Regions from separate parts of the Chromobacterium paludis genome, predicted to be linked through region 2. Evidence: predicted binding sites of a transcription regulator. Region 2 holds the regulator's gene; each other region holds the start of a gene.
The links. Region 2 encodes HrcA, which represses chaperone genes, less so after heat shock. Its sites were predicted from a motif close to ATTAGCACTCGNNNNNNNCGAGTGCTAAT; they were not measured.
Positions count from the first base shown of each region.

Region 1: rpoH (RNA polymerase sigma factor RpoH) is a predicted target of HrcA. The motif match lies at 3,146-3,174, and genes of this name have one in related genera.
Region 3: groES (co-chaperone GroES) is a predicted target of HrcA. The motif match lies at 4,241-4,269, and genes of this name have one in related genera.

Region 1 covers NZ_CP043473.1:4,049,544-4,056,807, reverse strand. The annotation lists gene rsmD (16S rRNA (guanine(966)-N(2))-methyltransferase RsmD) at 1-123, opposite strand, end outside; gene ftsY (signal recognition particle-docking protein FtsY) at 348-1,475, shown strand; gene ftsE (cell division ATP-binding protein FtsE) at 1,532-2,185, shown strand; gene ftsX (permease-like cell division protein FtsX) at 2,182-3,090, shown strand; gene rpoH (RNA polymerase sigma factor RpoH) at 3,205-4,068, shown strand; gene FYK34_RS19210 (PglL family O-oligosaccharyltransferase) at 4,129-5,952, opposite strand; gene FYK34_RS19205 (PglL family O-oligosaccharyltransferase) at 5,998-7,264, opposite strand, start outside.
Region 2 covers NZ_CP043473.1:698,294-705,557, forward strand. The annotation lists gene alaS (alanine--tRNA ligase) at 1-777, opposite strand, end outside; gene FYK34_RS03160 (SRPBCC domain-containing protein) at 841-1,299, opposite strand; gene recX (recombination regulator RecX) at 1,304-1,762, opposite strand; gene recA (recombinase RecA) at 1,762-2,814, opposite strand; gene hrcA (heat-inducible transcriptional repressor HrcA) at 2,971-3,993, shown strand; gene mltB (lytic murein transglycosylase B) at 4,047-5,078, shown strand; gene dnaX (DNA polymerase III subunit gamma/tau) at 5,175-7,100, shown strand; gene FYK34_RS03190 (YbaB/EbfC family nucleoid-associated protein) at 7,106-7,264, shown strand, end outside.
Region 3 covers NZ_CP043473.1:4,243,459-4,250,722, reverse strand. The annotation lists gene rfbD (dTDP-4-dehydrorhamnose reductase) at 1-613, shown strand, start outside; gene rfbA (glucose-1-phosphate thymidylyltransferase RfbA) at 610-1,497, shown strand; gene rfbC (dTDP-4-dehydrorhamnose 3,5-epimerase) at 1,554-2,096, shown strand; gene groL (chaperonin GroEL) at 2,195-3,838, opposite strand; gene groES (co-chaperone GroES) at 3,886-4,173, opposite strand; gene FYK34_RS20170 (MraY family glycosyltransferase) at 4,335-5,438, opposite strand; gene FYK34_RS20165 (D-sedoheptulose-7-phosphate isomerase) at 6,152-6,721, opposite strand; gene FYK34_RS20160 (GHMP family kinase ATP-binding protein) at 6,728-7,264, opposite strand, start outside.

The DNA.
Region 1 (7,264 bases), 930 kb from region 2:
GTTGAACAGGGTTTCGCGGACGCGATCGGGGGTGGGACGCAAACCGGCCGCATCCGGAAAAGGCAGCATGCGGCGCCGGAATTCGCCACCGATGATTCTGACCTTGTTACGTGATTGACTCATGACTCTCGACTTCCTGAAACAAGGGCAGGAGTGTAACCCGATCAGCACCTTAACGCCTCATTCCCGCTCGGACATGCGGAAATTCTGTCGCATGGCGGATGCAAAACGAAAAGATTCCTTATATATGTATGCCACACTGCGCTTTCTGATGCGCGCAATCCTGTGCGATGCGCCGTTTGAGGATACAATTTAGCCATTTATCGCTTTTCCTGGTCCATTTACGCATGTTTAGCTTCTTCAAGAAAAAGCCCAAGCCAATCGAAACGCCCGCCAGCGAAGCGCCGGCGCAGACGCCAAGCACGCCGGCAACGGATATCGCAGAGCCGACGCAAACCGAAGCCTCCCCGGCCGCCCCCACCCTCGCCACGCCGCCGGCACCGGCGCCAGCCGAGCCCATGTCTGCCGCCTCCGCCCCGCCTGCGACCGAACCGGCGCCGCTGAAGAAAATGAGCTGGACCGAGCGTCTGAAGGCCGGCCTGGCCAAAACCCGAGACAAGCTGGGCAAATCGCTGGCCGGCGTGTTCGGCGGCGGCAAGATAGACGAAGACCTGTATGAAGAACTGGAAACGGTGCTGCTGACCGCCGACATGGGCATGGATGCCACCGTCCATTTGCTGGGCGATGTGCGCGAGCGCGTGTCGCTGAAGGGGCTGAAGGACGCGTCCGAGCTGAAAGGCGCGCTGAAGGATTCGCTGCAGGATCTGATCGGCCCGCTGGAAGTGCCGCTCAATGTGGAGGGCAAGAAGCCTTTCGTGATCATGATGACCGGCGTCAACGGCGCCGGCAAAACCACCTCCATCGGCAAGTTGGCCAAGTACTACCAGAGCCAGGGCAAGAGCGTGTTGCTGGCCGCCGGCGACACCTTCCGCGCCGCCGCGCGCGAACAGTTGATCGCCTGGGGCGAGCGCAACAACGTCACCGTGATCGCGCAGCAAGGCGGCGACTCCGCCGCCGTATGCTATGACGCGATCCAGGCCGCCGTCGCCCGCGGCATCGACATCGTACTGGCCGACACCGCCGGCCGCCTGCCGACGCAGCTGCACCTGATGGAGGAAATCAAAAAGGTCAAGCGCGTGATACAGAAAGCGCTGCCGGACGCGCCGCATGAAGTGGTGCTGGTGCTGGACGCCAACATCGGCCAGAACACCGTCAATCAGGTCAAGGCCTTCGACGACGCGCTGGGCCTGACCGGCTTGATCCTGACCAAGCTGGACGGCACGGCCAAGGGCGGCGTGATCGCAGCCATCGCCAAGCAACGTCCCGTTCCGCTGCGCTTCATCGGCGTGGGCGAGAGCATAGACGACTTGCGGCCGTTCAACAGCCGCGACTACATCGACGCGCTGTTCGAATAAGACGCTCCAGCGGCCGCCTGCCGGCCGCCTTTCTCAGCCAATCCGCGGGAAACCACATGATACAGTTCGACCAGGTAACCAAGCGCTACCCGGGCGGCAACGAAGCCCTGAAGAACCTGTCCTTCACCATAGAAACCGGCGAAATGGTGTTCCTCGCCGGCCACTCCGGCGCCGGCAAGTCTACCTTGCTGAAACTGATCGCCGGCATCGAGCGCGCCACCAGCGGCGGCGTCATCGTCAACGGCCAGAACCTGTCCAAGCTGCGCGCCAGCCAGGTGCCCTATGTGCGCCAGCACCTGGGCATGGTGTTCCAGGACCACAAGATCCTGTTCGACCGCAGCGTGTTCGACAATGTGATGCTGCCGCTGGACATCATAGGCTTCGACCGCCGCGACGCCGCCAAGCGCGTGCGCGCGGCGCTGGACAAGGTGGGCCTGCTCAGCAAGGAAAAGAGCATGCCCATCCGCCTGTCCGGCGGCGAGCAGCAGCGACTGTGCATCGCCCGCGCCGTGGTGCACCGTCCCAGCATCCTGCTGGCCGACGAACCGTCCGCCAACCTGGATCGCGCCTACGCGCTGGACATCATGGAGCTGTTCAAATCCTTCCATCAGGTGGGCGTCACCGTACTGATCTCCGCCCACGACGAAACGCTGATGGAAGACTACGGCCGCCGCATCATCCGCCTCAGGGAAGGACAGTTCGCCGCATGAAACACTTTCTCTATTTGAACTGGCAGAGCGCCAAGCAAGCGCTGGTCAAGATTCTGCGCCAACCCTTCGGCAGCATGCTGACGCTGCTGATGCTGGCGCTGGCGCTGGCGCTGCCTTTGTCGCTCTACCTCGCCGTCAGCAGCGTGCAGGACTGGGTGGGCCGCCTCACCGCCACACCGCAAATCACCTTGTTCATGGAGTTGTCCGCGGAAGAAGCCGATCTGGCCGCGGTGCAGACCACGCTGGCCCACCATCCCAAGGTCCAGAGCTTCACTTTCGTCAGCAAAGCCAAGGCCCTGCAAGACCTGGAGCAACGCAATGGCCTGGCTGGCCTGTCCGACGGCTTGGCCGGCAACCCGTTGCCAGACGCCTTCGTGGTGACCCCCAAGACCATGGAGCCACGCGAACTGGACATGCTGCAGAAGGAGCTGTCCGGCCTGCCCATGGTGGAAATGGCCCAGTTCGACGCGCACTGGGCCAAGCGCCTGTTCGGCATGGTGGAGATGGGCCAGAAGCTGACCTGGTTCCTGGCCGCCGCGCTGGGCCTCGCCCTGGTGCTGGTGACGCACAACGCCATCCGCATGCAGATTCTGGCGCGCCAAGATGAAATCGAGGTCTCCAAGCTGATCGGCGCCACCGACAGCTTCATCCGCCGCCCCTTCCTGTACCACGCGCTGTGGCAAGGCGTGCTGGCCGCGCTGCTGGCATGGGGCCTCAGCAGCTGGTTGGCGGCGCTGGCCAATCCGTCCATTCGGGAGTTCGCCATGCTGTACGGCGAAAGAGTGGAGCTGCGCGGCCTGAATGCCCCGGAGCTGGCGGCGCTGATCGCCACTTCGGCCGTGCTGGCCATGCTGGGCGCGCGGCTGGCGGCGGACCATCATCTGCGCAAGGTCGAACCCAAATGAACAGAATGGCTATCGAGCCGATTGTTAAAAATCATTGACTCGGGAACCTTTCCTTGCTAGCACTCTCAATACACGAGTGCTAACATAGCACTACCCAAGGAGGTAGCCATCGCAATGAACACAACATTTGCCCTTCCCGTCCCGTCCACCAGCGGCAGCCTGGAACAATACATCCAGGCCGTGAACAGCGTGCCGATGCTGACGCCGGAGCAGGAAACCGAACTCGCCACCCGTTTCCAACAGGAAAACGATCTGGAGGCGGCTCGGCAAATGGTGCTGTCGCACCTGCGCGTGGTGGTGTCCGTCGCGCGCGGCTATGCCGGCTACGGCCTGCCGCAGGCCGACCTGATCCAGGAAGGCAATATCGGCCTGATGAAGGCGGTCAAGCGTTTCGAGCCGGGCCGCGGCGTGCGCCTGTTCTCGTTCGCCATCCACTGGATCAAGGCCGAGATCCACGAATTCATCCTGCGCAACTGGCGTTTGGTGCGCATCGCCACCACCAAGCCGCAGCGCAAGCTGTTTTTCAATCTGCGCAGCATGAAGAGCGGTTTCTCCGCGCTGTCCGAGCAGGAAGCCAAATCCATCGCCGCCGACCTGGGCGTCAAACCCGAAGAAGTGCGCGAAATGGAAATCCGCATGACCGGCCAGGATGTTTCCCTGCTGGCCGACAGCGACGACGATGACAGCTACGCGCCGATAGACTGGCTGGCGGACAGCCACAGCGAGCCGACGCGCGCGCTGGAGCGCCGCGCCTTCGACCATCTGCAGTCCGAAGGCCTGGAATACGCGCTGTCCACGCTGGACGACCGCAGCCGCCGCATCGTGGAGGCGCGCTGGCTGGCCGACGACAGCGGCGCCACGCTGCATGAGCTGGCGGCGGAGTTCGGCGTCTCCGCCGAACGCATCCGCCAGATCGAAGCCAAGGCCTTGAGCAAGATGAAGGCCGCGCTCAGCGAAGGCGTGGTACTGGATCAATAGGCGCCTTGGCCCGCAAAGAAAAAGCCAGCTCTTGGAGCTGGCTTTTTTACGCGCTGCGGCTTATTCCGGCAAGGTGCGGAACTTGGCCGGCAGCTTGTCGTAGGCCTCGCGGCTGATCTTGCGCATCGGCTCCCATGCCGGATTGGCGTCGCCCAAGATTTCGAGGAACTGGCCGGCGTAGGTGGGGAAGGACGCCAGCGTGGTGCGCAGCGTCTGCTCCGCCTTGGCCTGCTGCCCGGCCAGCATTTCCAACTGCGCGCGCTTCAGCATCACGTCGGGATACGGACGGAAGGCGGTCAGCCTGTCCTCCAAGGCCAGCTTGCGCTGCAGATTATCGCGGTTGATCGGCAGATAATCATCCAGCGAGTACAAGGCGTGGTAGGCGAACAAGGGCTTGGTTTCAATGATTTCCTCCAGACGCGCCGCGCGTTTGGCGTCCTTCTGCGCATTGCCGGTGGGCGTGTACAGATTGACCAGCTCCCAGAACATGGGCGTGCTGCTGATGGACAGCCAGCCCACCCAGATCAGCGCCGCCAGCATGGGCAAGCGCAACAGCGGCGACGCGACTCTGTCCGCGCGCGGCGCCATGGCGGTAAAGATCACCAGCATGGCCAGGAAGTAGAAGTACCACAGCGGATACTCCAGCATGCTGTGGGTCAGCGTGACCGCCAGGCAGCCCAGGGCCAGCACGCCTTCCGGCTCCGCCTGGCGGCCAAAGAACGGCCACACCGCCCAGACGAAACCGCCCACCACCAGCGCCGTGGCCGGCCCGCCCATCTCCGCCAGCAGCTGCATGATCAGATTGTGCGCGTTGGTGAACAGCCCGCTGTTGTAGCCGGCGGAAGCAAACTGCGGCAAGGGCTGCAAGCGCACGCTTTCCGCCGCGTACTGCGCCCAGCCCACGCCCCACAGCGGATGCGCCTGGAACGTCAGCCAGGCCTTGTGCATCTCGGCGAAGCGGCGCGCGCCCATGTCGTCGCCATTGGCCGCCAGCCGCGCCACGCCGGAAGCGTTTTCCACATCGGCGTGCGTGATCAGCGAAATCAGATGGTTGAACAACGGCAGGGCGAACTGCGCGGCCACGATTACCGCGCTGGCCAGCCACATCGCCTTCATCAGCCGGCCCATCGTCTCGTCGCGCCGGCGCCAGTACCACAGCGCGGACAGCGCGGACAGCGCCACCAGATACAGCAGGATGGAGCGCGAGCCGGCCCAGGCCAGCATCAGCGACATCCACAGCACCAGCGCGATCAGCCAGTTGCGGCCCAGCCGGCCCACCGCGTACAGATAAACGCCGGACGCCACCGACCACATCAGGTAATGCGCGTACTGATTGCGTTGGCCGATATGGCCGAAGATATTGCTGGTGGGATGGGAGCTGTCATAGAACAGCCCCAGCACCGGCGCCAGGCCGGTCACCTGCGCGGTGCCGATCAAGGACTGCACCAGGCCGCCGACGATCACGGCGCGCGCCAGCCAGACTGTAAAGTCACGCTCGCCAAACGCGCCGCGCAGCGACGCCGTCACCGAAGCCAGCAAGGCCAGCGACAACCACGCCAGCGCCGTGACATAGCTCATGCCAGGGAACAGCAAATGGACAAATTGGGGCTGAATGGCCCAGATCGCGGCCAGCAGCAGACACCACCAAGACGCGCGCGGCATGGCATCGAACAAGCGGCCGGAAGGCAGCAGCAAGACCGCGGCCGCCAGCAGCAGCCAGATTACATTGATTTCGCCAAACCACTGCGGCAGCGGCACAAAATGCACGCGCGAGGCGAACGGCACGATGGCGATCAAGCCCAGGGCCAGCAGCGACAGGCGCTCGGATAGTTTCGGTAAAGTCATGGCGGACCAGAAGGACGGAAACAGCAGAGCCGGCAGCATACCGCATGCGCCGGCTCCGTTGAACACGCCATATGTTTCGGGCTGTTACAAGCCGCCGAACATGGGCTTGCGCGTGACCGGCGCCGCCACTGCCATCACCGCGGCCAGGCGGCCGGCATCGGTATTCCCGCCCTGCGCCGCGCCGGCCGCCACCGCCTTGGAAGCCATGTCCTGCAAAGGCTTCAGCTCTGGCTGGCGGTAGCGCGCCAGCTCATGCTGAAACACCGGCGTGTAATTGGGATAATTGGCAATTGCCATGGTCAGCGCCTGCTTCGCCGGTGCGGCTTGACCATTCAATGCCCGCAAAATGGACAGCTTGATCAGCACATTCGGAAACGGCTGATAGCGCGCCACCCGCTCAGCCAGCTCCAGCTGCAAGTCGCGCATGATGCCGTCCGGCTGCAGATAATTGACCATGGACAAATCCGCCTCCCAGCTCCACAAGGGGTTACGCGCCAGCTGGGCCAGTTTCAAGGAGCGCTTGGAATTCTCCAGGCTGGCTTGGAAGGTGTTTTCTGGCAGCGGCGCGAAATTATGGATCAACTGCCGGTAAGGCATGATGCCGGTCACCACATAGGCCAGAGCCAGCACACCGACGCTCATGCCCAGAACTTGCCGGAAGCGCCCGCTCAATTGCACGGTCCAGCCCTTGGCCGGACTCAGCGTGCAAATGATCACCAGCATCAGCAAAAAAGGCAGATACCACAGCGGGTATTCAAACATCGAGTGCCCCAACAACATCATGGCAATGCTGATCAACAGCAGATTGCCGGCCGTCTGCTCGCCGCGCCGGAAATAAGGCAACAGGCAAAACAGCAGGCCGCCGATCGCCAGCAGCGTGCCAACAATGCCGGTTTCCGCCAGCAGCTGGAAAACCAGATTATGGCACTGCGTGAACAAAGTGCTTTCCGGCACTTTGGGCCAGCCGCCATAAGCCTCCAACCAGGCGGAGTGCCAAGCATAGCCTCCCAGGCCCACGCCAAACCAGGGATGCTGGGTAAACACCAGCCAGGCCTTGCTCCACTCGATATAGCGGCGCGCGCCGAAACCAGCCTCCAGCAGGCGGTCCGAACCGCTCCGCACATGAATGGGCAAGCCCAAGGCTTGCAATAGACTATCAATCTGCTGATTGAATATCTGCATCAAGGCCAGGGCCAACACCGACCAAGCCAAGGCGTGGGTCATGCGCGCCACCGTCTCGTCTTGCGGCTCGCGGCGATGCCAGAACCAGGCCAGCAAAGCCAAGCCCAAACCATAGGCCAGCGGCAGCCGCGCCCCTGTCCAGCTCATCAGCAACGCCAACACCAGCACG
Region 2 (7,264 bases):
GGCCAGCGCGTCGGTTTCGTAGTTGGACTTCACGTGCTGCAGCACGGTGGACAGGCGCTCCAGGCCCATGCCGGTGTCGACCGAGGGCTTGGGCAGCGGGTGCAGCACGCCGGCTTCGTCGCGGTTGAACTGCATGAAGACGTTGTTCCAGATCTCCATGAAGCGGTCGCCGTCTTCGTCCGGGCTGCCCGGAGGGCCGCCGGCGACGGACGGGCCGTGGTCGTAGAAGATCTCGGTGCACGGGCCGCAGGGGCCGGTGTCGCCCATGGTCCAGAAGTTGTCGGACGCGTAGGGCGCGCCCTTGTTGTCGCCGATGCGGACGATCTTGTCGGCCGGCACGCCGACGGTCTTGTGCCAGATGTCGTAGGCTTCGTCGTCGGAGGCGTACACCGTCACCATCAGCTTGTCTTTGGGCAAGGCCAGCCATTGCTCGCCGGTCAGGAATTCCCAGGCGAAGGTGATGGCGTCGCGCTTGAAGTAGTCGCCGAAGCTGAAGTTGCCCAGCATTTCAAAGAAGGTATGGTGGCGCGCGGTATAGCCGACGTTTTCCAGATCGTTGTGCTTGCCGCCCGCGCGCAGGCATTTCTGGCTGGTGGTGGCGCGGGTGTAGTCGCGCTTCTCGAAGCCCAGGAACACGTCCTTGAACTGCACCATGCCGGCGACGGTGAACATCAGCGTCGGGTCATTGCCCGGAATCAGGCTGCTGGAGGGTACGACCTGGTGGCCTTTGGAGGCGAAGAAATCCAGGAATTTCTTGCGAATTTCAGAAGTTTTCATGATTTTGGGTCAATTTTCCAAATCTGGTCCGGGCGCCATGCCGGGACGAATCCGACGATTGTGTCAAGCCGGGGCCTGGCTGGCAAGCGCTTCGCAGCGCTGTTTCAGCGCCTCATTCATGGCCAGGAAACCCTGACGGGTGGCTGTTTGCAGTTTTTGGCCGAAAAGCGGCAACAGCAGACCGGAAAAATCCTCGCCGTGATGAAGGCGGGTATGGCCGTTTTCCAGCGCTTCCAAGCGGAAGTGGTGCTCGCCGTCGAACAGCCCCGGCAGCAATAGCTTGCCTCGCCAGCGCAGCTGTTGGCCGGTGTTGAACGCAGTCAGCCGCGGGCGGAAAGTCAGGCGTCGCCCGCCGGGCGGATGGAGAGTGGCCACGAGGCTGGCGCCCGTCTCGCGGCGGCCATGCAGGCCGACGATGAAGGGATTCCATTCCGGGTAGCGCGGCCAGTCGGTCAGCACTTGCCAGACCTGTTCGGGTCCGGCGGCGATGTCGATCGCGGTGGCGATGCTGCGCGTGGCCATGGCTTCAGTCCTCGTAGATGTCGTCGTCGGCGCCGCCGGTTATCACCTGGCGGATCACGTCGGCGGGAAAGCCGCGCTGCGCCAGGAAGCGGTATTGCTTGGCCTTCTCCGCCGCGTCGGCGGGCGGGCGGCCGAATTTCTTGCGCCACTGTTCGCGCGCGCTGGCCAGATCGTCCCGGCCGGCCAGGGCCTGGCGTATGGTGTCATCGTCCACGCCGCGTTGGCGCATTTCCTGAGATAGCCGCCGGCTGCCGAATTTGGCGCCCTTGCTCGCCGCGTATTGCTGGGCGAAGCGGTCGTCGGACTGCCAGTTGGCGGCGGCCAGCTCGTCCAGCACGCTTTCCAGCTGCTCGGCGCTGTCGGCAAAAGGCGCGAGCCGCCGAACCAGCTCCCGCCGAGAGTATTCCCGGCGGGACAATAGTTCGACGGCTCGCGCCTTCAGGCTTTTGCCCTGTTCCGCCATCAGGCGTCGAAGGCGTCGTCGGCGAACTCTTCGTCGCCCTGGTTTTCATTGATTTCGATCTTCACGCCCACCGCTTCGCGGATCTTGCGCTCGATTTCGTCGGCGATGGCCGGGTTGGCCTTCAGCCATTCGCGGGTGTTGTCCTTGCCCTGGCCGATCTTCTGGCCGTTGTAGGCGTACCAGGCGCCGGACTTGTCGATGAAGCCGTGCTTGACGCCCAGCTCGATGATTTCGCCCTGGCGCGAGATGCCCTCGCCGTACAGGATTTCGAAATCGGCTTGGCGGAACGGCGGGGAGACCTTGTTCTTCACCACTTTGACGCGGGTGTCGTTGCCGATCACTTCCTCGCCCTTCTTGATGCCGCCGGTGCGGCGGATGTCCAGGCGCACGGAGGCGTAGAACTTCAGCGCATTGCCGCCGGTGGTGGTTTCCGGGTTGCCGAACATCACGCCGATCTTCATGCGGATCTGGTTGATGAAGATCACCAGGGTGTTGGTGCGCTTGATGTTGCCGGTCAGCTTGCGCAGCGCCTGGCTCATCAAACGGGCCTGCAGGCCGACGTGGCTGTCGCCCATCTCGCCTTCGATTTCCGCCTTGGGCACCAGGGCGGCGACGGAGTCCACCACGATCACGTCCACGCCGCTGGAGCGCACCAGCATGTCACAGATTTCCAGCGCCTGCTCGCCGGTGTCCGGCTGCGAGATCAGCAAGTCTTCGACGTTGACGCCCAGCTTTTGCGCGTAGACCGGGTCCAGCGCGTTTTCGGCGTCGATGTAGGCGCAGGTGCCGCCCAGTTTTTGCGCTTCAGCCACGGCCTGCAGACACAGGGTGGTTTTACCGGACGATTCCGGGCCGTAGATTTCGACCACGCGGCCGCGCGGCAGGCCGCCGACGCCCAGCGCCAGGTCCAGGGTCAGCGAACCGGTGGAGATCACTTGCAGGTTTTCGGTGATCTGGTTGTCGCTCATGCGCATGATCGAGCCCTTGCCGAACTGCTTTTCAATCTGGGCGAGGGCGGCGGCCAAGGCCTTGCTCTTGTCTTCGGAAGCCATGCTGTCTCCAAATGGGGTTGGTCGGACCAATAATGGGGCGATTATCGCAGAAAACCAGTGGGCGAACAGCAGCTTGCTGCCCGCCGTTTTCATGCCGGACGCGCAAAGCCGCGCCGCGCCTCTTTTGGCGCGGTGCAGGATGTGTACAATGGAGGCATGATGAACGAACGCGCCCAACATCTGCTCAAGATCCTGATCGAGCGCTATATCGCGGATGGTCAGCCGGTCGCCTCCAAGACCCTGTCGCTGCTGCCGGGCGTGGAGTTGTCTTCGGCCTCCGTGCGCAATGTGCTTGCCGATCTGGAAGACATGGGGCTGATCGCCTCGCCGCACACCTCGGCCGGCCGCGTGCCCACCGCGCGCGGCTATCGGCTGTTCGTCGACCGACTGCTGACCATACGCCCGCTGGATGACGTGTCCCTCCACGAGCTGGAGCACAGCCTGCAGCCGGATAGCCCGCAGCGCATCGTGCAGGCGGCGTCGTCGCTGTTGTCGGAGTTGACCAGCTTTGCCGGGGTGGTGCTGACGCCGCAGCGCAGCGACGTCGCCTTCCGCCAGATCGAATTCCTGCGCCTGTCCGAGCGGCGGGTGCTGATGATCCTGGTGACGCTGGACGGCGATGTGCAGAATCACCTGCTGCTGACCGAGCGCGACTACACCCAGAGCGAGCTGATCGAAGCCGGCAATTTCATCAATCAGCACTACGCCGGGCAGGGCCTCGGCGCCGTCGCCCAGCGGGTGGAGGGCGAGCTTGCGCAGCTGCAGGGCGATATCGCGGAGCTGATGGCCGCGGCGGTGAAGCTGGGGCAGCAGACCTTGAGCCAAAGCAGCGAGGATGTGGTGGTCAGCGGCCGCTCGCGGCTGTTGCAGGTGAATGATTTGTCGGACGACCTGTCGCGTCTGAGGGAGTTGTTCGGCGTGTTCGAGCGCAAGACCGAACTGTTGAAGCTGCTGGCCCAGGGCCGTGACGCGAGCGGCGTGAACATTTTCATCGGCGAGGAGTCTGGCGTGGTGACGCTGGACGAATGCTCGGTGGTGACGGCGCCGTATTGCATCAACGGCCAGGTAGTGGGCACGCTGGGCGTGGTCGGTCCCACGCGCATGGCCTACGAGCGCGTGATTTCCATCGTCGACATCACCGCGCGCCTGGTCAGCAATGCCTTGTCCTTCCGTGACTGATGCGCGCCTTCGCCCTAAACACGACAGACTCGAATCCGATAAAGAGCAGAATAATGAAAACCATGCACAAACTGGCCGCCCTGGCCGCCGCCGCCTTCGTCTCTCTCCCGGCCTGGGCGGACTCCGCCTTCCTGGCCCGTCCCGACGTGCAGCGCTACATAGACGAGCAAGTGGCCAGCGGCCAATTCAACCGGCCGGAGCTGGAGGCGGTGTTCGCCCATGTCGAAATCAAGCCCAATATCATCCGCATCCTGGATCGGCCGTCCACCTCGAGGCCGTGGTACCAGTTCCGCGCCTCCACCGTCAACGACAGGCTGATCGCCGACGGCGTGGCCTTCTGGCAGGCCAATGCCGACGCGCTGGCGCGCGCTGAGCGCCAGTATGGCGTGGCGCCTGAGCTGATCGTCGCCATCCTGGGCGTGGAAACACATTACGGCCGCAACACCGGCAGCTTCCGCCTGGTGGATTCGCTGTCCACCATAGGCTTCGACTACCCGCGCCGCGCCCAGTACTTCCGCGGGGAGCTGACCCAGTTCCTGCTCTTGGCCAAGGAGGAAGGCAAAGACCCGCTGACGCTGAAGGGCTCCTACGCCGGCGCCATGGGGCTGCCGCAGTTCATGCCGTCCAGCTACCGCAAGTGGGCGGTGGATTTCGACGGCAACGGCCATCGCGACATCTGGAACAATCCGCATGACGCCATCGGCAGCGTGGCCAATTACTTCCAGCTGCACGGCTGGCGGCACGGCGATGACGTGGTGGTGCCGGCCAGCGTGGTGGCGGGGCCGCAGATCGACCAGCTACTGGCCGATAAATTCAAGCTGCATTACACGGTGGGCGAGCTGCGCCAGATGGGCGTGGCGCCGCAGGCGCCGCTGGCGGACGACGTGCCGGCGGTGCTGTTTTCGCTGGAGAGCGCGCCCGGCGTCACTGAGTACTGGCTGGGCCTGAACAATTTCTACGCCATCACCCGCTATAACCGCAGCGCCTTGTACGCCAAGGCGGTGCAGGAAATCGCCGACCAGCTGCGCTCGCGCTATTACGCCCAACTGGCCCAGCAGGCCGGGCCGGCCTCCGCAGCCCGATAAGCCCGCTGCGTTTCCGATGCCAGCCGGCGCCGCCTCCGTGGCCGCGCCGGCGAAACCTGTCGCCTTGCGCGGCAATTGCCATTAAAATCCGCCCCCATGAGCTATCAAGTCCTTGCCCGCAAGTGGCGTCCCAAGCGCTTCGCCGACCTGGTCGGCCAGGAGCATGTGGTCCGCGCCCTGTCCAACGCCCTCAAAGAGCAGCGGCTCCATCACGCCTACCTGCTGACCGGCACCCGGGGGGTGGGCAAGACCACTATCGCCCGCATTCTGGCCAAGAGCCTGAACTGCGAAACCGGCACCACGGCGGAGCCTTGCGGCGAATGCCAGGCCTGCCGCCAGATCGACGCCGGCCGCTATGTGGACCTGCTGGAGATCGACGCCGCGTCCAACACCGGCATCGACAATATCCGCGAAGTGCTGGAAAACGCGCAGTACGCGCCGACCATGGGCCGCTTCAAGGTCTACATCATCGACGAAGTGCACATGCTGTCCAAGAGCGCCTTCAATGCGATGCTGAAGACGCTGGAGGAGCCGCCCGGCCACGTCAAGTTCATCCTGGCCACCACCGATCCGCAGAAAGTGCCGGTGACGGTGCTGAGCCGCTGCCTGCAGTTTTCCCTGCGCAATATGACGCCGCAGCAGGTGTCCAGCCATCTGGCCCACATGCTGGACGTGGAAGGCATCCATTACGAGGCGCCGGCGCTGGCGCTGCTGGGCCGCGCCGCCTCGGGTTCGATGCGGGACGCGCAGTCCTTGCTGGATCAGGCTATCGCCTACGGCATGGGCGAAGTCAAGGAAGACGGCGTGCGCGCCATGCTGGGCGCGGTGGACCGCCGCTACCTGTTTTCTCTGCTGCAGGCCCTGGCCGCGGCCGACGGCCCCTTGCTGATGGCCGAGGCCGACAAGCTGGCTGAACGCGGCATCAGCTTCGACGCCGCCTTGGCGGAACTGGCCGTGCTGCTGCAGCAACTGGCGCTGGCGCAGACCGTGCCTGCGGCGCTGGCCGACGACGAGCCGGAGCGCGAGGCCATCTTTGCGCTGGCCGACGCCATCGCGCCGCAGGACGTGCAGCTTTACTATCAAATCGCCATCCACGGCCGCAAGGACTTGGCCCTGGCGCCGGATGAGCACGCCGGCTTCAATATGACCTTGCTGCGCATGCTGGCCTTCCATCCGGTCAACGCGCCGGCGGAAAGCGCCGCGCCTACGCGCCCGGCCGCGCCCAGCCAGCCGCGTCCGGCGGCGGCTTCCGCCATGGCCGCGGCCAGCGTGTCGCTGCCGGCGGAGCGGGGCCTGTCTCCGGCAGCGCGCGCCTTGCAGGCCGCCGGTCTTGGCAATCAGGCCAAGACCGCGCCGCGCGCCGAGCCGGATGAGGCCGCGGCCCCGGCAGAGCCCGAGCCCGAGCCCGCCCCTAGGCCGCAAGCCGTCGCTCAGGTTCAGCCCGCGCCCGCGCCGGCGGCTCCCCAGCCCGGAACCGCGCCGTCCTCGCCCCGCGCAGCCGTGCCTTCGCCGGTAGAGGAGGCCGACGAGCGCGACGACGAGGAGATCGTCGATACGCCCTGGCAGCAGGACGAGGATGGCTTGCCCGATTACGCCATGCAACCGCCGCTGGAAGACGAGCCTGTCAGCTACTGCTTTGACGGCGACTGGCCGCGGCTGGTGGCGGAGTTGGGCGCCAAGCTCGGCGCGGCGCGCATGCTGGCGCATAATGCGGTATTGAAGAACTGGAGCCAGAGCCGGCTGGAGCTGGCGGTGCCCGAGAGCTTCCGCCACATGAGCGGACGCGACTACCAGGAAAAACTCAAAGCCGCGCTGGCCGACCGTTTCGGCCACGCGGTGGAACTCGCGGTGACGGTGGAGGAGCTGGGGATAGAAACCCCGGCCATGACCGGCGCCCGCTTGCGCCAGGAGCAGTTGGCCGCCGCCCGCGAGTGTTTGCAAAACGATCCGGTGGTGCAGCAGATGGTGCGCGAGTTCGGCGCCACGCTGCTCATCGAGACCATTCAACCCGTACAGGAGTGACCGCGATGTTCGGCAAAGCAGGTATTGCCGGCCTGATGAAGCAGGCCCAGCAAATGCAGGAAAACATGAAGAAGGCCCAGGACGAACTGGCCAAGGTGGAAGTGGAAGGCCAATCCGGCGCCGGCATGGTCAAGGTGACGATGACCTGCTCCCACGACGTCAAG
Region 3 (7,264 bases), 730 kb from region 2:
CAACGGCCGAGGCGACACGCCATGGCGCGAGGACGATCCCGCCGATCCGCAATCGGTATATGGGCTCAGCAAATGGAATGGCGAACAGGCCGTGCGCGCTGTGGCTCCTCGCCACTTGATCCTGCGCACCAGCTGGGTATTTGGCGCGCACGGCGGCAACTTCCTCAAAACCATGCTGCGTCTGGCGGGAGAGCGCCAGGAGCTGAAAGTGGTGGCCGACCAAATCGGCGCGCCGACGTCCGCCGCCTTGATAGCAGACACGACAGCACAACTCATTCGCCGCTACCTGACGGATAGCGAGGGCTGCCCTTTCGGCACCTACCACTTGGTCGCCTCCGGCGAAACCAGCTGGCACGGCTACGCCCAATATCTGATCGGCCAAGCTCGACTGCTCGGCTTCCCTTTGGCGCTGAGCCCGGATGCAGTACACGGCATCCCGACTGAAGCGTACCCGCTGCCGGCGAAACGCCCGGCCAACTCTCGCCTGAATTGCGGCAAGCTGCAACGCAACTACGGCATCACCCTGCCAGCCTGGCAGCAAGGCGTCGATGCAACGCTCACCGCCTTGTGGCAACAACGACAAGCACAACAAAATGTAAAGGAGTCTCCATGAGCAAGGCTCGCAAAGGCATTATTCTAGCCGGCGGCTCCGGCACTCGCCTGTATCCAGCGACCATCGCTGTCAGCAAGCAGCTGCTGCCGATCTACGACAAGCCGATGATTTACTATCCGCTAAGCACGCTGATGCTGGCTGGCATCCGGGACATGCTGATCATCTCCACGCCGCAAGACACGCCGCGCTTCGAACAGCTGCTTGGCGACGGCAGCCAATGGGGCATCAACCTGCAATACGCGGTGCAGCCGAGTCCAGACGGTCTGGCGCAAGCCTTTCTGATCGGCGAGCGCTTCCTCGACGGCGCGCCCTCCGCATTGGTTCTGGGCGACAATATCTTCTACGGCGACGACTTCTCCAGCCTATTGCAAGAGGCCAACGCCAAAGCTAGCGGCGCCAGCGTATTCGCCTACCGCGTCAACGACCCGGAACGCTATGGCGTGGTAGCGTTTGATGCCCATGGCAAAGCGCTATCGATCGAGGAAAAACCCAAGCAACCCAAATCACATTACGCGGTGACGGGCCTGTACTTCTACGACGAGAAAGTGGTCGACATCGCCAGAACCATCCGCCCTTCCGCACGCGGAGAGCTGGAAATCACCGACGTCAACAACGTTTATCTGCAACAAGGCTCGCTGGATGTGCAGACCATGGGCCGCGGCTATGCCTGGCTCGATACCGGCACCCATGAATCGATGCTGGAAGCCAGCCAGTTCATCGCCACCATTGAAAGCCGCCAAGGCCTGAAAGTGGCGTGCCCGGAGGAAATCGCCTTCCGCAGCGGCTGGATTGACGGCGCACAAGTCCAAAAACTGGCGCACCCCTTGCAGAAGACTGGCTATGGCCGTTATCTACTCGCCATGCTGCAACACAATACTTACTAACCCAATAGTGCCGGCGAAGGCCCAGCGCCAGCGCCAGCGCGGCAGGACAGCTTTCCATGAATGTCATCGATACAGAAATTTCTGACGTCAAGATAATCGAACCCGCTGTTTTTGGCGATGAGCGCGGATTTTTCTTCGAGAGTTTCAACCAAAAGAAATTCGAAGAGACCATAGGCTATTCGGTCGAATTTGTACAAGACAACCATAGTCGCTCAGCTAAGGGCGTACTACGCGGACTGCACTACCAGCTCGATCCACATGCCCAAGGCAAACTCGTCCGAGTCATCGCCGGCGCGGTGTTTGACGTAGCCGTCGATATCCGACAGCAATCGCCCACCTTCGGCCGGTGGGTTGGCGTGGAATTGTCCGCAGACAACAAACGACAAATGTGGATTCCCCCTGGTTTCGCCCATGGCTTCCTGACACTGAGCGACGACGCGGAATTTCTGTACAAAACCACCGACTACTGGTTCAAAGATCTTGAGCGCGCCATCGCCTGGAATGACCCGGATCTGGCAATAGACTGGCCGCTAAAGCACCCGCCGGCACTATCACCCAAAGATCAGGCAGCGCCGCTGTTTACGACGCTTGGCGCCTAACATCGTTTAATAAAACAAAACGGCCTGGACAGCATCGCTATCCAGGCCGCTTTCGTATGCAGCCGGCAGCGGCTACGCCGCCGGCTTATAAAGGCTAATTACATCATGCCGCCCATGCCACCCATGCCGCCCATGTCCGGCATGCCGCCAGCAGCCGGCTTGTCTTCCGGCAGTTCAGCGATCATGCAGTCGGTGGTCAGCATCAGGCCAGCAACGGATGCAGCATGCTGCAGAGCGGAGCGGGTGACCTTGGCCGGATCCAGCACGCCCATTTCCAGCATGTCGCCGTATTCGCCGGTAGCGGCGTTGTAACCGAAGTTGCCCTTGCCTTCCAGCACCTTGTTCACCACAACGGACGGTTCGTCGCCGGCGTTCTTGACGATCTGACGCAGCGGAGCCTCGATGGCGCGCAGCACGATCTTCACGCCCGCTTCTTGTTCGGCGTTGTCGGTCTTCAGACTGTCCAGCGAAGCGCGGGCGCGTAGCAGGGCCACGCCACCGCCGGCAACCACGCCTTCTTCAACCGCAGCGCGAGTGGCGTGCAGCGCGTCTTCCACGCGAGCCTTCTTCTCTTTCATCTCCACTTCGGTGGCGGCGCCAACCTTGATTACGGCAACGCCGCCGGCCAGTTTGGCCACGCGCTCTTGCAGCTTCTCGCGGTCGTAGTCGGACGTGGCTTCTTCGATCTGCTTGCGGATTTCACCCACGCGAGCCTGGATGGTGGCAGCTTCGCCGGCGCCATCGATGATGGTGGTGTTTTCCTTGCCCACTTCCACGCGCTTGGCTTGGCCCAGCATGTCCAGGGAAGCTTTTTCCAGGGTCAGACCCACTTCTTCGGCGATCACGGTGCCGCCAGTCAGCACAGCGATGTCTTGCAGCATGGCCTTGCGACGGTCGCCAAAGCCCGGAGCCTTCACGGCAACAACCTTCAGGATGCCGCGGATGGTGTTCACCACCAGGGTAGCCAGCGCTTCGCCTTCCACGTCTTCAGCGATGATCAGCAGCGGACGACCGGACTTGGCTACCTGCTCCAGCACCGGCAGCAAGTCGCGAATGTTGGAGATCTTCTTGTCGAACAGCAGGATGAACGGATTGTCCAGCGCGGCGATCTGCTTGTCCTGATTGTTGATAAAGTACGGGGACAGGTAGCCGCGATCGAACTGCATACCTTCCACCACATCCAGCTCGTTGTTCAGGCTCTTGCCGTCTTCAACGGTGATCACGCCTTCCTTGCCCACTTTTTCCATGGCGTTGGCGATGATTTCGCCGATGTCGGTATCCGAGTTGGCGGAGATGGAGCCGACCTGGGCGATTTCCTTGGTGGTCGCGCAGGGCTTGGCGATCTTGGCGATTTCACCTACCAGGGATACCACGGCCTTGTCGATGCCGCGCTTCAGATCCATCGGGTTCATGCCTGCGGCAACGAACTTCATGCCTTCTTGCACGATGGCTTGCGCCAGAACGGTGGCGGTGGTGGTGCCGTCGCCGGCTACGTCGGAAGTCTTGGAAGCTACTTCCTTCACCATCTGGGCGCCCATGTTCTCGAACTTGTCCTTCAGTTCGATTTCCTTGGCCACAGACACGCCGTCCTTGGTGATGGTCGGCGCGCCGAAGGAGCGATCCAGCACCACGTTGCGGCCCTTCGGACCCAGGGTTACCTTAACCGCGTCGGCCAGGATGTTGACGCCAGCAACCATCTTGCTGCGAGCGGAATCACCAAACTTAACGTCTTTAGCTGCCATGCTCGAAATCTCCAGAATCTGTTTATGAAGTCAAAGTAAGGGTCGGATTACTCAACGATGCCCATTACGTCTTCCTCGCGCATCACGAGGACTTCGTCGCCGTCCACCTTCACGGTTTGGCCGGAATACTTGCCGAAGATCACCTTGTCGCCGACCTTCAGCTCCAGCGGGCGGCGCTCGCCGTTTTCCAGGATCTTGCCGTTACCGACGGCCAGAACCTCGCCCATGTCCGGCTTCTCAGCCGCGGCACCCGGCAGAACGATGCCGGAAGCGGTCTTTTCTTCAGCCTCGAGGCGCTTGATAACAACACGGTCGTGCAGAGGACGAATTGCCATGGATCTCTCCTATTGCTTTGGCTGTTGGGAGTTGAACATCAGGATCTATTTAGTCGTCAGCCGAGGGCTTAGCACTCGACTGTTGCGAGTGCTAATGATAGGGACGAGAGGGAGGGATTTCAAGAGCCTGCCGAGGCAATTTTCAGCAGGCTCAAAAAGGATCAGGCGTTGGGGGTCTTGCGCAGCATTAGCCAGCGAGGGGTACGGAAGCGGATGATCATCCGATAAAGGCGAACGTAACTGAACATGAATACAAGCACAAAGCCGATCAGCACCGGTGTATTGTTCCAGAACAGCATGGCGGGCACCACCGAGAACGAGGACAGCGCCCACAAGTAGGGAGACGTCAGGCTATTGCGCTGGGTGAGGTGAGCAGCATCCTTAGAACCCACCATCCAACGTACTAGACGTTTGTACACAAGCATATGCAGGTGCAAACCATCCGGCATACCCGGCGACATTCCCCTGAGAAATTTTTTACGGTAAATTGAATACAATGTTTCAAAAACAGGATAAATCACACACAGCAGAGGGAACCACGGCGAAACCTCTGAATGTCGCCCAACCAACAGCACGGCAACCTCCGCCATCATAAAACCGACCAAATATGCCCCTCCATCCCCTGCAAAAATCATCCCCCGCGGGAAATTCCAGAACAAGAAACCTGCAATAGCACCGATCATGGCAAAGCAAATGCCCATTAGCACTTGGTCCTGCACTTTGAATGACACGTAGGCCATTGCCAAGAATATGAAAATAGCCACCACGCCTGACAAGCCGTTGTAACCATCAATAATATTAACAGCGTGAGCAACTCCACCCACCGCGACAATGGTCAACAACAAGGCAAGAACCCAAAACTGCTTGAGTAGAATATCAACACCAGGAATATCCAAGCGCACAAGCTCGGCGTTGACCAAAAAATATGCCAAAACAGCTGCTAAAAAAGTAGCAAAAAGCCGCGGTCCAGGACCGATCTTTTTTGTCAAATCCTCTAGCAAACCCACACCAAATGCAGGCACTGAAGCAATAATTAATAATATTGGCAACCATGACCTTATTAGGTAAAACACAACACAGCTTCCAATCACCAAGCCTGCCATTAATGGCAGCCCTCCAACCCTAGGTACGGGTTTAGCATGAAACTTTTGTACGCCAGTAAGGTCATGGTCAGCTGAAAAATGCTCGTGCAAATGAGCGTAATGTATCAGTGCCGCCCCAGCCACTAGGGCAAATAACGTAGAACAAAACAAAATTAATAGCATTCAATTGCCTTCTATCACAAAATTACAAGATAAACCCGTCCGCGAGCAAGGAAATGTACTCATTTTCCCATAACTTTATCAGCCACGCTGAACTCCACGAAAAACTACAACGTTTATCGTAAGTGATCTCTAAATTTCTAATACAAGGGATCAGTATTTTCGGTCAAATTTTATAGCGAAACATGCCAATTTTCTGCTTCTAAATGCACCGAGCCTCATTGTGCCAATTGAATTTACTAAAAATGCCTAGACAATCGAGTTTAATTAAGAAAAGCGCTTAAACATTTACCCAGTTGCTCATGCATTTAACAAACCCACGACACTTTAGCCAAACAATTCCCTCACCAAGTAATCATATTACTGCATAAGCAGTCTGGAGTAGCATTACTGAACTTCTTCTTTAAAATAAATCTTAGTGCTTACGGATTTAGGCAAGTCTGCTCTACAATCCAAAGCGCCGGCGCGGTTCTAAAAACGGCAATAGCTAATAGTGGAAATAGTATTTCAAACACCTCAGAAATCTCTAGAAAACAATGTCACTCTATTTTTAACTTGCCCTGCTTGACTCCAAAGAAAAATTAAAAAATAAGCATGCTTACAAAACACAAAGCCACCGTATAAAAAGATGATGACTTTAAAAATTTTTCAGATTGCGTGATCATAATAACCGAGTACGGAGACCTTGTTGGATTTAGAAGTCGCTCAGCAGGTCATTATTTTATTGAAAAATTACAAAGTGTCTTCATTACCATGTGTCCGAACATAAGATGGACATCTTCACAAAGTTGCATATCAAAGGATTGCACCCAAACATTATGATCACACATGGGCATCATCTTACCACCATCATAACCTACAACACCCAAAACTATGCCACCAGACTTTTTAGCAGCCTCTATAGCCTTAATTACATTAGGAGAATTTCCGCTACCACTTACTGCAACAAGCAAATCTCCCTCATCCATTAAGGCGTCTACCTGGCCTGAAAAAACATCTGAATATGCCAAATCATTTCCGTAAGCAGTTATCAGCCCGACATTATCGCACAAAGAAACTCCTCGGAATTTTTTTCCTGTCGTGAGATGAACCATCTTATTCCAGTCAGTAATGTAATGAGATGCAGTTGATGCACTACCACCATTACCGCATGTAATAATTTTCTTCCCGCTATCAAAAGCAGCCTTGATCATATCAATGCCTTTTTGAAAAGCAACGGTATCAATCTTCTGCCCCAAAAAAGCATGAGCAGCAAAATAATTAGTGACAGTAAAATTTGTAGACATGAAAACTCACATAATCGGTTGATAAAAAACGATTTGAGCACCTGCTCGATCAAACCTGAATTTAACTTGCTGCAACTCAGCCAGTGCAGAAATTATTTTAGGATGCCTTTCTTTTGGTGCATAAAACAATATAAAACCTCCATTGCCAGCACCTAGTAATTTCCCTCCCAATGCACCATTGGCAAGCCCCCGAGAATACCAAGAATCAATTTGTGGATCAGAAATACCTTCAGTAAGTTGTGCTTTAAGTCTCCAATTCTCATCTAGCAAGTCACCGAAGTAATCAAGTGACCCTGACTCTAACTGCTCTTTCATCTCAAAAGCTAATTGCACCATTCGACGCATTAATGATTTACGATCAGAAGTCTGCAAAGCAACAGACTGATTCGCGAGCACTGCAGATGCGCTACGCGTACGGCCCGTAAAAAATACAATCATGGAATCTTCCATCATCTGCAATATCTCAGGCTTACAGATAACAGGATCTACAGAAACTGAATCATCTGGATGGAATCTGATAAGGTTAAGGCCTCCAAAGGCTGC